2 regions of the Blautia faecis genome follow, and region 1 is predicted to be linked to the other one. Evidence: predicted binding sites of a transcription regulator. Region 1 holds the regulator's gene; the other holds the start of a gene.
What was found. The regulator HrcA, encoded in region 1, represses chaperone genes, less so after heat shock. The targets are predictions, from matches to a motif close to TGTTAGCACTCNNNNNNNNNGAGTGCTAACA.

Region 1 (7,719 bases):
CCATGGAAACTTTTTCGAATCTTGTGACCATTGCAGAGATGACTCCTGGTCCTATTGCAGTAAACTCCGCAACCTTTGTAGGAACCAGGATTGCTGGTCCTGGTGGCGCAGTGGTGGCTACTCTTGGCTGTATTTTACCCTCCTGTATAATTGTAACCCTGCTGGCATATATTTACACGAAATACCGGAAAATGTCCCTTCTCCAGGGAACTCTTACATCCCTTCGCCCGGCGGTTGTGGCCATGATCGCCAAGGCAGGAGTTACCATTTTAGTATCATCTTTTTTTATAAATGGTGCAGTGGAACTGTTTCGGGAAAACATATGCATTCGAATGGTGGTGTTCTTTACTGCCGCACTGGTGCTTTTAAGAAAATTTAAAATGAATCCTATTCTGGTGATGGTTTTGTGCGGTGTGGCAAATATGGTGTTTTGCGCGGCTGCCGGAAGCTGACTGGAAAAGATATGCCAGCTGACTTTCGTATATGGTGCTGCCGCAGGTAGGCTGCACCTGTGTTTAGAAGAAAAAATAAGGGGGATAACAGATTGAACATATGTGTATATGGCGCTTCAAGTGCACTGCTTAAAAACATTTATTATGAAAAAACAGAAGAGCTTGGAAGAGCAATGGGAAAAAGAGGTCACGGTCTGGTGTTTGGCGGCGGGGCTACCGGAATGATGGGAGCAGCAGCCAGAGGCGTGGCAGCAGAAAATGGTTACATACTTGGAATTGCTCCCCGATTTTTTGACCAGCCTGGAGTTCTGTATGAGAAATGCACGGAATTTATTTTCACAGAGAATATGAGAGAGCGCAAAAAACTTCTGGAAGAAAAATCAGATGCTACGATCGTAGCACCTGGCGGAATTGGTACCTACGAGGAATTTTTTGAGATTTTTACCTTGAAAAGCCTGAAACGTATTGACCGCCCAATTGTGCTGTATAACATTGACGGATATTATGACAAGATGAAAGCATTGCTGGAGTACACAGCAGAAGAGAAATTCATGGATTTTTCCGTGCTGGATATGGTAGTCTTTCTGGATGAGCCGACAGCAGTTCTTGACTATCTGGAAAATTATAAAAAATAGAGGCTGCTATTCAGCAGGGGCTGTTTTGCGAAACATATAACTGTGAAGGTGCTGAACAGTTACAAAACGGACATGTCGCCTATGGGCGGTATTCCTATATAGGAAAGAAGATGCCAGGGAAAATTTTCTCAAGGCATCTTTTTCATTTATGCGGCAGCAAACATAAGACTGCGTTGGCAGATACCTGATAGTATCCTTGCTGTCCAAAAAAAGTATTGCAGTAAGGAGAATTTAGCCAGAATGGTAAAGTATAGGGTAAAAACTATCAAAAAAGATGAAAAAAATTTGTAAAAAATATTGACAAAAGGAATACTGAGGTGTATCTTAAGAGCATAGATGTTAGCACTCCTAAATAATGAGTGCTAACAAAAGGAATTCGAAGAAGCCAGACGGAAATCAGAATCAGGTTTGACCGTCTGCTTTTCAGGAAGGAGCAGATATTTCATGGATGAAGTATTAGATGAGCGCAAACGGAAAATACTGAAAGCAATCATCAAAACTTATATGGAAACAGGCGAGCCTGTAGGTTCCAGAACTATTTCCAAATATCCGGATCTGAATGTCAGCTCTGCTACTATCCGAAATGAGATGTCCGACCTGACGGATATGGGCTACATCGTACAGCCCCACACCTCAGCCGGAAGAATTCCATCAGATAAAGGCTATCGCCTTTATGTAGATGAGCTTACCAGGGAGAAGGAAGCCGAGATCGCAGAAATCCGTGATCTGATGATTGAGAAGTCAGATAAGATGGATAAGGTGCTCAAGCAGGTGGCGAAGGTTCTTGCCACGAATACCAATTATGCGGCTATGGTTGCGGTTCCCCAGTATAAGGGAAGCACCCTGAAGTTCATTCAGCTTTCACGAGTCAATGAGCGGCAGCTGATTGCCGTAGTTGTATGTGAGGGTAATGTCATTCGGAACCAGATCATTAATATTGATGAGGAGATGGATGACCAGACGATCCTGAAGCTGAATCTTCTTCTTAACACGAACCTGAACGGTGTACCCATCCAGGACATTAATCTGGGCATGATCGCCAGATTGAAAGAACAGGCGGGAAGCCACAGCGGTGTGGTTGCAGATGTGCTGGACGCAGTTGCAGCTACGATTCACGTGGACGAAGAAGATATGAAAGTATATACATCGGGAGCAACCAACATATTTAAGTATCCAGAGCTTGCAGATACATCCAGAGCCAGTGAGCTGATTTCCACTTTCGAGGATAAGCAGGAACTTGCGGATATGGTCCGTGAGGAAATGGGAGATCCGGAGAACACAGGAGTTCAGGTATACATCGGGGATGAAGTTCCGGTACGTACCATGAAAGACTGCAGTGTGGTCACAGCTACTTACGAGTTGGGAGATGGAATGCGTGGAACTATTGGAATCATCGGTCCCAAGCGAATGGATTACGAGAATGTAGTGGACAGCTTAAAGAAATTAAAAGTCCAGCTTGACGAAATGGTAAATAAGAAAACCTAGAAAGGCGGTTGAAAGCGTGTCAGAAGAAATGAATAAAGAAGCCGAAGTACAGGAAGAAGCAGTTGACATTCCGGTAACAGACGGAAGCGAAGAAGAGGCAGCAGATACAGCCCAGACAGCAGAAGAGGAGACTTCCGAAGAACCAGCACAGACAGAAGAAACTGAGCAGTCAGATCAGGAAGCCGAATCTCAGAAGGAACCGGAAACCAAGACAAAAACTTCTTTCTTCGGCAAGAAGAAAAAAGAGAAAGATAAATTTGAACAGCAGGTCGAGGAGCTTACAGACAGACTGAAGCGCAGCATGGCTGAATTTGATAACTACCGTAAAAGAACGGAGAAAGAGAAATCCAGCATGTACATCATCGGCGCCAGGGACATCGTTGAAAAAATGCTTCCGATCGTGGATAACTTCGAAAGAGGTCTTGCACAGGCACCGGAGGATGATCCATTTGCAGAAGGCATGAAGATGATCTACAAGCAGATGATGACAGCTTTTGATGAGATGGGTGTGAAGCCAATCGAAGCTGTAGGTAAGGAATTTGATCCGAATCTGCATAATGCAGTGATGCATGTGGAGGACGAATCCGTTGGCGAGAACATCGTCGTAGAGGAATTTCAGAAGGGATATACCTACAAGGATTTCGTTGTAAGACACAGTATGGTAAAAGTTGCTAATTAACAGAAAGCAGCTTGGAGAATCAAACTTCATCGACATTTTCTAAAAACAAAGTATAAATGTTACTGTTCGTGTAATGGACAGCAACCATGAATTTTTAAACAGGAGGAAAATTATCATGGGAAAAATCATTGGTATTGACTTAGGTACAACAAACAGCTGTGTAGCTGTTATGGAAGGTGGACAGCCAACCGTTATCGCAAATACAGAAGGATCCAGAACAACACCATCTGTTGTAGCATTCACAAAGACAGGTGAGCGTCTGGTAGGTGAGCCTGCAAAACGTCAGGCAGTAACAAACGCAGAGAAAACAATCTCTTCCATCAAGAGAGAGATGGGTACAGATTACCGTGTAACAATTGATGATAAGAAATATTCCCCACAGGAAATTTCCGCTATGATTCTTCAGAAACTGAAAAAAGACGCTGAAGGATACCTTGGAGAGTCTGTTACAGAAGCAGTTATCACTGTTCCGGCATATTTCAATGATGCTCAGCGTCAGGCAACCAAGGATGCTGGTAAGATTGCAGGTCTCGATGTAAAACGTATCATCAACGAGCCTACAGCAGCAGCTCTTGCATATGGTCTTGACAATGAGAAAGAGCAGAAGATCATGGTTTATGACCTTGGTGGTGGTACATTCGATGTTTCCATTATTGAGATTGGTGATGGCGTTATCGAAGTTCTGGCAACAGCTGGTAACAACCGTCTTGGTGGTGATGACTTTGACCAGAGAATTACAGACTATATGCTTTCTGAGTTCAAGAGAACAGAGGGCGTTGACTTAAGCAACGATAAGATGGCTCTTCAGAGACTGAAAGAAGCTGCTGAGAAAGCTAAGAAAGAGCTTTCTTCCGCAACAACAACCAATATCAACCTGCCATTCATCACAGCAACAGCTGAAGGACCGAAGCATTTTGATATGAACCTTACAAGAGCTAAATTTGACGAACTTACACACGATCTTGTTGAGAAAACAGCAGAGCCGGTTCGCCGTGCACTTTCTGATGCAGGTCTTACTGCTTCTGATCTTGGACAGGTGCTTCTGGTTGGTGGATCTACACGTATCCCGGCTGTACAGGATAAAGTAAGACAGTTAACTGGCAAAGAGCCAAGCAAGGCCTTGAACCCAGATGAGTGTGTTGCACTTGGTGCTTCTATCCAGGGTGGTAAGCTTTCCGGTGAGGCTGGTGCAGGTGACATCCTTCTTCTTGATGTTACTCCACTTTCCCTGTCCATCGAGACAATGGGTGGTATTGCAACACGTCTGATCGAGAGAAATACAACTATTCCGACCAAGAAGAGCCAGATTTTCTCCACAGCAGCTGATAATCAGACCGCTGTAGATATCAATGTATTACAGGGCGAGCGTCAGTTCGCGAAAGACAACAAGTCCCTTGGACAGTTCCGTCTGGATGGAATCCCACCAGCACGTCGTGGTGTTCCGCAGATTGAGGTTACATTCGATATCGATGCCAACGGTATTGTAAATGTATCTGCTAAGGATCTTGGAACAGGTAAAGAGCAGCACATTACAATCACAGCTGGTTCTAACATGTCCGAGTCTGATATTGACAAGGCTGTTAAAGAAGCTGCTGAGTTCGAAGCTCAGGATAAGAAACGTAAAGAGGCAATTGATACAAAGAACAATGCAGACTCCATGGTATTCCAGGTTGAGAATGCACTGAAAGAAGCAGGCGATAAACTGGATGCAAATGACAAAGCTTCCGTAGAGGCTGACTTAAATGCATTAAAAGATATCCTTGCTAAATATGCAAATACAGATGAGATCGGAGATGCTCAGGTCGCTGAGATCAAAGCTGCTCAGGAGAAGATGATGGAAAGTGCTCAGAAGCTTTTCGCAAAGATGTATGAAGCACAGAACCCACAGGGTGGTGCTGGTCAGGCAGGCCCTGGACCGGACATGGGAGGAGCTTCCCAGGGCGGTAACGAGGCTGGTTACGGCGATGATGTTGTAGATGCTGACTACAAAGAGGTTTAATTGAATAATAAGTTCCAATATTTCGGAACATGAAACTACAGCCCGGTCATGATTCATGACCGGGCAGTGGTGGTGAAAGACATATTACAGGAAATGCGCCGCTGGCGTCTTCCATAAGATAACCAAATACAAAAAGTTAGGAAAAGAAAGAAATCATGGCTGATAAAAGAGATTACTATGAAGTCTTAGGCGTTGATAAGAGCGCCGATGACGCTACATTAAAAAAAGCATATCGTCAGCTTGCCAAGAAGTATCATCCCGACGTAAATCCGGGAGATAAGGAAGCTGAAGCGAAATTCAAAGAGGCAACAGAGGCTTATAGCGTCTTAAGTGACCCGGACAAGAGAAGACAGTATGATCAGTTTGGTCATGCCGCTTTTGAAAACGGCGGCGGTGGCGGAGCAGGCGGTTTCGGCGGCTTTGATTTCTCCGGCGCAGACATGGGGGATATCTTCGGAGATATTTTCGGAGATCTGTTTGGAGGCGGCGGAAGCCGCAGACGTGCCAATAATGGACCTATGAAGGGGGCAAACCTGCGTGCACGCGTGAACATCACCTTTGAGGATGCTGTATTTGGCTGTGAGAAAGAACTTGAGATTACTCTGAAAGAGGAATGTACTTCCTGTCACGGTTCTGGAGCTAAGGCTGGTACCTCACCGGTTACCTGTCCGAAATGTAATGGTGAAGGACAGATCGTTTACACCCAGCAGTCCATGTTTGGCATGGTTCGTAACGTTCAGGTGTGTCCGGATTGTCATGGGACAGGTAAGATCATCAAAGATAAATGCCCGGATTGCCGTGGTACCGGATACATTTCCAATCGCAAAAAAATTAAGGTATCTATTCCAGCGGGTATTGACAATGGTCAGAGTATCCGTATCCGTGATAAAGGTGAACCTGGCACAAATGGAGGTCCGAGAGGCGATCTGCTGGTAGAAGTAAATGTAGCACGCCATCCGATTTTCCAGAGACAGGATATGAATATTTACTCTACTGCACCGATTACTTATGCACAGGCAGCGCTTGGCGGCGAAGTCAAACTGAATACAGTAGATGGAGAAGTTCTCTATGAAGTGAAACCAGGAACTCAGACAGATACCAGAATCCGTCTGAAGGGAAAAGGTGTTCCGTCCCTTCGAAACAAGAATGTTCGCGGTGATCACTACGTAACTCTGGTTGTTCAGGTACCAACCAACCTGAATGAGGACGCGAAAGAAGCTCTCCGCAAATTTGACGAGGCATGCGGCAATCGTCCTGCAGGCAGTGCCGGCGATAGCACAGAAAAGTCCGAAAAGAAGAAAAAAAGCTTCATGGACAAATTAAAAGAGACCTTTGAAGAGTAAAAAATCAGTTTTTCCATAAAAGAATAAAGAAAAGGGGAGATATCCTCTTTTCTTTTTTTGTTACTTATTGTATATTAAAGGGTAGCCGCAACGTTACTGTCCGTGCTGCTGGTCAGGAAATGAGCAGTAACATCGCAAGAGTCCGGAAAGGAGTTTTGCCTTGAAAACAAAGAAAAGAGATTTGTTAAACCGATATATCCCCCTGTGGTCTATTGTACCTCTTGTGACCATCATGGCAGTGAATTGTCTGATTTACTGGGGAAGCAGTGCGCTTACAGCTGGCAGGTATCACTTTGATTTTACGATGGCATTTGACAGGGAAGTTCCTTTACTGCCTGTATTTGTGTGGTTTTATATTCTGGCATTTCCATTCTGGGCGGTGGGGTATTTGCTGGCGGCAAGGCGTGGTAAGGATATGTTTTACCGGTTTGTTGCCACAGATCTGACCATACATTTTATTTGCTTTATCTGCTTTATTTTAATACCGACCACCAATATAAGACCGGAGATCCCAGGAAATACCCTTTCGGAAAAGATTCTCGCTCTGGTATATTCCCTGGATGGCGGGAACAGTCCTTCTAATTTGTTTCCCTCTATCCACTGCTATGTGAGCTGGATGTGCTGGAAAGGTGTGGAAGGCTCAGAGAAGGTGCCGAAATGGTATCAGAGATTTTCTCTGGTATTTGCAATTCTGATCATTATCTCTACCCAGGTGCTGAAGCAGCATTACATTGTGGATGCAGCAGCGGCGTTGCTTCTGGTAGAGTTTTTCTGGAGATTTTATCAGAAAGGGCAGCGACATAAGTGGGTTGTGCATGTTTTTGCACATAAAAAGAAGTAACATGGACATAAAAAACCAGTAATTGGTCAGGTGAATTGAAAAATCAGAATAAAGTAACAGATAACAACCGTTTCGAAAGATGTTAAAAAATACCATATTGTGATTATGAAGAAACAGCTTTCAATAAAAAGATTGGAGAAATAGTATGAAGTGGAATCGCTTTACCATCAAAACAAAAACAGAAGCAGAAGACGTTATCATCTCTGCCCTTGCAGACGTTGGAGTTGAGGGCGTAGAGATTCAGGACAAACAGCCCCTTACCGAGACAGATAAAGAGCAGATGTT
Region 2 (7,719 bases), on a different contig from region 1:
GAGACTATACGTTCACTGTGTCCGCTTCCAAGGTAGCATTTGAAGGCTTCCTTTCGGTATATATGCAGGAAGAGGATATGAAGAAGGGAAATGTGTTAAGCCAAAGCCTGAGTAAAGGCATGAAGCTGAAACTGAAAGAGTTAAAGCCGGAACAGCATTTTACCCAGCCGCCGGCACATTATACAGAGGCTTCCCTGGTAAAGACCATGGAGGAGCTTGGAATCGGCCGTCCGAGTACTTATGCGCCGACCATCACCACCATTATCAGCCGCCGCTATGTTTCCAAGGAGCAGCGTAACCTTTATGTGACAGAGCTGGGCGAGGTGGTAAACAGTATTATGAAGCAGGCGTTCCCAAGCATTGTGGACGTGAATTTCACGGCTACCATGGAGGGACTTCTGGACTGTGTGGAGAATGGTACTGTACAGTGGAAGACAGTAGTCCGGAACTTCTATCCGGATCTGAAACATGATGTGGATGCTGCCCAGGAAGAGCTGGAGAAAGTAGACATCCATGATGAAGAGACCGATGTGATCTGTGATAACTGCGGTCGTCATATGGTGATTAAATATGGTCCTCACGGACGTTTCCTTGCATGCCCGGGATTTCCGGAATGCCGCAATACCAAGCCTTATTATGAAAAGATTGGTGTAGCCTGCCCGAAGTGTGGTAAGGAAGTGGTGCTTAAGAAGACGAAGAAAGGCCGTAAGTATTACGGTTGTGAAGATAATCCGGAATGTGACTTTATGTCATGGCAGAAGCCATCGGATAAGAAATGTCCGGTGTGCGGAAGCTACATGGTGGAAAAAGGAAATAAACTGGTGTGCAGCCAGGAAACCTGCGGCTATGTAGAAACCAGGCCGAAGGATGAAAAAGAAAATTAAGGTTGCTGTGAAGCTCGCGAACAGTAACAAATTAAGAAGTTTTCGGGAAAGATCCCCTGCAAGGCAGATGTATTATGTTTTGCAGGGGATTTTTTAAATAAAAGCTCTATTACTTCCATTGTTTGATGAATAGTTTCAAAAACGTGATATTTTCAGAAAAGCTAAACAAAATTGAAAAATAGTAAAAAATAGCTTGTAAATAGTTTGAAAAACGTGTAGTATTAGAATAACAGGTAAAGTCAGAGCATGCCTGAAAAATGCTTTCTGCAAAATCTCCTGCAAAGTGGAGCGTACAGATTGCGGGAGTGGGTTTTCAAACAGGCTCTCATGTAACAAAAGCGAAGGGAGGACAAAATGAGCGTTCAGTTACTTGATAAAACAAGAAAAATCAATAAACTTCTCCATAACAGCAGTTCCAGTAAGGTGGTTTTTAATGATATCTGCCAGGTTCTGATGGATACTTTAAGTTCTAATATCCTGGTTCTCAGCAAGAAAGGCAAGGTGCTTGGTGTAAGCTTTTGCCCGGGAGTTGAGGAAATCCAGGAGCTGATAGCTGATGAGGTGGGCGGTCATGTTGACCCTCTGCTGAATGAGCGTTTTTTAGGGGTATTATCTACCAAAGAAAACGTGAATCTTCAGACACTTGGCTTTGAGCATGTTTCCAGCAGCTATCAGGGAATCATCAATCCTATTGATATTGCAGGAGAACGTCTTGGAACGGTGTTTATGTACCGCAAGGATCGTCCATATGATATTGAGGATATTATTGTCAGTGAATACGGCACTACAGTTGTAGGTCTTGAGATGATGCGGGCTGTACATGAAGAGAATGCTGAGGAAGACCGAAAGAAACAGGTTGTAAAATCTGCTTTTAACACACTTTCTTTCTCTGAACTGGAAGCTATCATCCACATTTTTGATGAGCTTGACGGAGATGAGGGAATTCTTGTTGCCAGCAAGATTGCAGACAGAGTAGGTATTACCAGATCAGTAATCGTAAATGCACTCCGCAAGTTCGAGAGCGCAGGCGTTATTGAGTCCCGGTCATCCGGTATGAAGGGAACCTATATCAAGGTTCTCAATGAAGTGATCTTTGATGAATTAGAAGAGATTAAGGCCCAGAGAAATAAAAAGGCCTGAGTGAATTCAATAAATAATAAACAAGTGTACAGAAGAACTGTTTTCCTTTGAACGTGTTTGAAAAAGGCTTTCTGCAAATTGTGAAGTTGCAGATTGCAGGAACGCTTTTTCAAACACGCTCTGGAGGGCAGTTCTTTTTTGTGTATAACAGGAAACTTCGTTGGAATTCATGATTTCACAAAAAAACTTTACCAGGCAGTCTTCAGAAGCTTCGAAATAGAAAAAAATTCAGAAAATTTTTAAAGTGAGAAAACAAGAGAAAAAAAGAGCATAAAAGAGAATAAAAAAGAATATACTTAAAAATGCAACTATGAAAAGAGTTGCACAAATAACGATAATTCAATAATATAATGGACAGTGATTAGCACTCGGCAATAATGAGTGCTAGCAAGGAAAAGAAAAGCAATTCTAAAGGAGGACATAGATCATGAAATTAGTTCCATTAGGCGACAGAGTTGTATTAAAACAGTTAGAAGCAGAAGAGACAACAAAATCCGGTATCGTTCTTCCAGGACAGGCACAGGAGAAACCACAGCAGGCAGAAGTAATCGCAGTAGGACCTGGCGGAGTTGTTGACGGCAAAGAAGTGAAAATGGAAGTTACTGTAGGCGACAAGGTTATCTATTCCAAATATTCAGGAACAGAGGTTAAGCTTGACGGTGAAGAGTATATCATTGTAAAACAGAGCGATATTCTTGCAATTGTGAAATAAGACATAACCTTATAAATAACTTGAAATCAGGAGGATGATTCATTATGGCAAAAGAGATTAAATATGGCGCAGAAGCCAGAACAGCATTAGAGGCTGGTGTAAATAAACTTGCTGATACCGTAAGAGTAACACTTGGACCGAAAGGAAGAAACGTAGTACTTGATAAACAGTTCGGTGCTCCGCTTATCACAAACGATGGTGTTACAATCGCAAAAGAGATCGAGCTTGAGGATGCTTTCGAGAACATGGGAGCTCAGCTGATCAAGGAAGTTGCATCCAAGACAAACGATGTAGCTGGTGACGGTACTACAACTGCTACTGTACTTGCCCAGGCAATGGTTCATGAAGGAATGAAGAATCTGGCAGCAGGTGCTAACCCGATCGTTATGAGACGCGGTATGAAGAAAGCTACAGATGCTGCTGTAGAAGCAATCAAGAACATGAGCCAGAAAGTAAGCGGAAAGAAACAGATCGCAAACGTTGCATCTATTTCCGCCGGAGATAAAGAAGTCGGAGAGCTTGTTGCAAATGCAATGGAAAAAGTTTCCAACGACGGTGTTATTACTGTAGAAGAGTCCAAGACCATGCACACAGAGCTTGACCTTGTAGAAGGTATGCAGTTTGACCGTGGATATATTTCCGCATACATGTCCACTGATATGGAGAAGATGGAAGCAAACCTTGAGGATCCATATATTCTGATCACAGACAAGAAAATCTCCAACATTCAGGAAGTTCTTCCGCTGCTGGAGCAGATCGTACAGGCTGGAGCAAAACTTCTTATCATCGCTGAGGATGTTGAGGGTGAGGCTCTTACCACTCTGATCGTAAACAAATTAAGAGGAACCTTCCAGGTAGTAGCTGTAAAAGCTCCTGGCTATGGTGACAGAAGAAAAGAAATGCTTCAGGATATCGCAATTCTGACAGGTGGTACTGTAATTTCTGACGAGGTAGGTCTTGAACTGAAAGATGCTACAATGGCTCAGTTAGGACGTGCAAAATCTGTTAAAGTTGCAAAAGAGAATACTGTTATTGTCGATGGTATGGGAGATAAAGAAGCAATTGCCAATCGTGTTGCCCAGATCCGTGCTCAGATTGAGGAGACAAAATCTGATTTCGACAGAGAGAAGCTTCAGGAAAGACTTGCAAAACTTGCTGGTGGTGTAGCAGTGGTTCGTGTTGGTGCAGCTACTGAGACTGAGATGAAAGAAGCAAAACTTCGTATGGAAGATGCTCTTGCAGCTACCAGAGCAGCTGTTGAAGAAGGAATCATTGCAGGAGGCGGTTCTGCATATATCCACGCTTCCAAAGAGGTTGCAAAACTTGCAGCAGGTCTTGAGGGAGATGAGAAGACTGGTGCAAACATCATCCTGAAAGCACTGGAAGCTCCGCTGTTCCGTATTGCTGCTAATGCAGGTCTTGAAGGTGCAGTTATCATCAACAAAGTAAGAGAGTCTGAGCCAGGTGTTGGTTTTGATGCTCTGAACGACAAATATGTAAACATGGTAGACGAGGGAATCCTTGATCCTGCAAAGGTTACAAGAAGTGCTCTTCAGAACGCAACAAGTGTTGCTTCTACTCTGCTTACAACTGAGTCTGTTGTTGCAAATATCAAAGAAGATACTCCGGCAATGCCAGCTGGCGGTCAGGGTATGGGAATGATGTAATTTCCGGCAGCGGAAAACAGAACGGAAAATCCATGAAAGGATTTTTGAAGGTATAATTCAGAACTCATAAGGGTCGGTGTCAAAGACGCTGGCCCTTTTGCATTCAATAAAAGTCATTTTTTACAGTAACTGTGTACTGTTACTGTTCACTGGTAACGTTCCGCGAGGCGTTTTTTGTGAACAAAGTTCACAGAAAACCCGAGAATTGCGGCGCGAAATCATGCGAATGCATGATTTCTGTGCATCGCGAAGCGCGTTACTGTGAACGGAGTGAACAGTAACTGTGTACTGGCAATATTCCGCGTTTTATCAGGAACGATGTTCACAGGAAAACTTTTGTGTGTTATACTTAAAACAACATGCCGGCTGGCAAAAAAACAAAGGAGAATTGTAATATGAGCGATTTGTATTCTGAGCTGCTTGTAAAAAAAGAGCGGACCGCAAAGGACAGGCTGGTAAAAGGCAGTATCATTGCACTGATCGTGCTTCTGGTACTCGCAGGTCTGTTTATCATGCCCCTGCTTCTGATCGCGGCAATTGTGCTGGGAGTCTGTGCCTATCTTTTTATCTTTCCAGGCACTGATCTGGAATTTGAGTACCTGTTTGTAAACGGAGAACTTGACATTGACAAGATCATGGCAAAGTCCAAGAGAAAAAGAGTAAAAAGCCTGAACATCACAGAATGTGATATTATGGCACCTCTTAACTCACATAGAATGGACTATTACAACAGCAACCAGAAGCTGAAAGTACAGGATTTTTCCTCCGGAAATCCGGAACATAAGCGTTTTGCAATTGTCTGCCGCGATGGCGCAGATACCTGCAAAGTAATTATCGAGCCAGATGAAATATTGGCAAAAACCATGAGAAATACTGCTCCGAGCAAAGTATTTTTAGATTAATTTACTAGATTGACACACTTTTAGTTTTTTGCTACACTAATCTACAAACCAAAGACACAATAAGACAAGGGAGGAAAAGCAATGGGTACTATCATTGGTGAAGGCATTACTTTCGACGACGTCCTTTTAGTTCCGGCGTACTCCAAAGTAATCCCGAATCAAGTTGACGTTTCAACTTACCTTACAAAGAAGATTAAACTGAACATTCCCATGATGAGTGCAGGAATGGACACCGTTACTGAGTACAATATGGCGATTGCCATGGCACGTCAGGGAGGTATCGGTATCATTCACAAGAACATGTCTATCGAGGCGCAGGCAGAAGAGGTGGACAAGGTTAAGCGTTCTGAGAATGGTGTTATCACAGATCCATTTTTCTTATCTCCGGAACATACATTGAAGGATGCCAATGACTTAATGGCGAAATTCCGTATTTCCGGTGTCCCGATCACAGAAGGCAAGAAGCTGGTAGGTATTATTACCAACCGTGATCTGAAGTTTGAGACAGATTTCAGCAAGAAGATCAAAGAGTCCATGACATCTGAGGGACTGATCACAGCCAAAGAAGGTATTACACTGGAAGAGGCGAAAGAGATCCTTGCGAAATCCCGTAAAGAGAAATTACCCATTGTAGATGATGATTTTAACTTAAAAGGACTTATCACCATCAAGGATATTGAGAAACAGATCAAATATCCTCTGGCTGCCAAAGATGAACAGGGACGTCTTCTCTGTGGGGCTGCTGTTGGTATTACCGCCAACGTGCTTGCCCGTGTAGACGCACTTGTGAAGGCAAATGTTGATGTCATCGTTGTTGATTCTGCTCATGGTCATTCTGAGAATATCCTCCGTGCTGTACGAGAGATCAAGGCTGCATATCCGGAGCTGCAGGTTATCGCAGGAAACGTTGCCACAGGAGCCGCTACCAAGGCTCTGATCGATGCTGGTGTAGATGCAGTTAAGGTCGGAATCGGACCTGGTTCTATCTGTACCACCCGTGTAGTTGCTGGTATTGGTGTACCGCAGATCACAGCAGTCATGGATTGCTATGAGGTTGCCAAGAGATATGGTATTCCGATTATTGCAGACGGTGGTATCAAGTATTCAGGTGATGTTACCAAGGCAATCGCAGCTGGTGCAAACGTTTGTATGATGGGAAGCATGTTCGCCGGATGCGATGAGAGCCCGGGAACTTTCGAGTTATATCAGGGAAGAAAATATAAAGTATACCGTGGAATGGGATCCATTGCAGCTATGGAGAATGGCAGCAAGGACCGTTACTTCCAGGAGAATGCCAAGAAGCTTGTTCCGGAAGGTGTGGAAGGACGTGTTGCATACAAGGGACACCTTGAGGACACTGTATTCCAGCTGATCGGAGGACTTCGCTCCGGTATGGGATACTGTGGAGCTGAGAATATTGAAGCACTGAAACAGAATGGTAAATTCGTGAAGATTTCTGCTGCTTCCCTGAAAGAGTCTCACCCACATGACATTCACATTACAAAAGAAGCACCGAACTACAGTGTGGATGACAAATAATGAAAAGAAAATCTGCAAGGCCGTCTTTTTCAAGGCGGCCTTCTTTTAACAAAAGAGAAAAAACAGATAAGGGCGGCAGAATCCGTCAGAGAAATCAGCGTCTGGCATTACTGGTGCTTCTTTTGCTTCTGGTTGTGACAGGAGTGGTTATTCTGATGGTAAGGAAAGGACAGAAGCAGGAGGAAAGTGCAGAGACATTCCAGGAAACGAATGATCATACGAATTATGGACCGGAAGAATGGATGTCCCAGGGTGCTCCCTACATAGATGTACAATTATTGACTCCAAATGAGTATTCCAGGCCTCAGCTGCCCCTGAATGGAGCTGATTACATAGCGATCCATTATACAGCCAATCCCGGTGCCACAGCCCAGAATAACAGGGATTATTTTGAGAATCTTTCCATTTCTCATGAGGCGAAAGTAAGCAGCCATTTTGTAGTAGGACTGGAGGGTGAAGTGATCCAGTGTATTCCTACCTCGGAGATGTCTTATGCGACTAACTCAAGGAATGTGGACAGTATTTCCATTGAGTGCTGTCATAAAGATGATACCGGCGTTTTTGAACAGGAAACTTATGATTCTGTGGTAAAGCTGGCTGCATGGCTGTGCGCCCGATTTGGGCTGACCTCAGAGCAGGTGATCCGGCATTATGATGTGACAGGCAAGGAATGCCCAAAGTATTATGTGGATCATCCGGATGCCTGGGAGCAGATGAAGGCGGATATCAGTGCACAGATCACAATAGATCAGGGCCTGATGGGAATTTTCTGAGAAGAGAGTACGGATTATATCCATAAATTCGCTCATGCAGGCATTGCGACCAGTAACCACAAAAAGTTACTGTTCATTGGTAACGTTCCGCGAGGTGTTTTT

Region 2: the regulator HrcA is predicted to act here: its motif matches at 2,384-2,414, upstream of groES (co-chaperone GroES).

The regions. Positions count from the first base shown of each region.
Region 1 covers NZ_JAQDKY010000010.1:77,270-84,988, forward strand. Annotated here, with positions in the region: gene PGQ38_RS07110 (chromate transporter) at 1-452, shown strand, start outside; gene PGQ38_RS07115 (LOG family protein) at 545-1,087, shown strand; gene hrcA (heat-inducible transcriptional repressor HrcA) at 1,532-2,572, shown strand; gene grpE (nucleotide exchange factor GrpE) at 2,601-3,251, shown strand; gene dnaK (molecular chaperone DnaK) at 3,367-5,250, shown strand; gene dnaJ (molecular chaperone DnaJ) at 5,406-6,593, shown strand; gene PGQ38_RS07140 (phosphatase PAP2 family protein) at 6,754-7,434, shown strand; gene prmA (50S ribosomal protein L11 methyltransferase) at 7,580-7,719, shown strand, end outside.
Region 2 covers NZ_JAQDKY010000008.1:66,732-74,450, reverse strand. Annotated here, with positions in the region: gene topA (type I DNA topoisomerase) at 1-884, shown strand, start outside; gene PGQ38_RS20470 (DUF6783 domain-containing protein) at 1,142-1,258, shown strand; gene codY (GTP-sensing pleiotropic transcriptional regulator CodY) at 1,239-2,024, shown strand; gene groES (co-chaperone GroES) at 2,452-2,736, shown strand; gene groL (chaperonin GroEL) at 2,781-4,403, shown strand; gene PGQ38_RS06010 (DUF6106 family protein) at 4,799-5,305, shown strand; gene guaB (IMP dehydrogenase) at 5,387-6,844, shown strand; gene PGQ38_RS06000 (peptidoglycan recognition protein family protein) at 6,844-7,617, shown strand.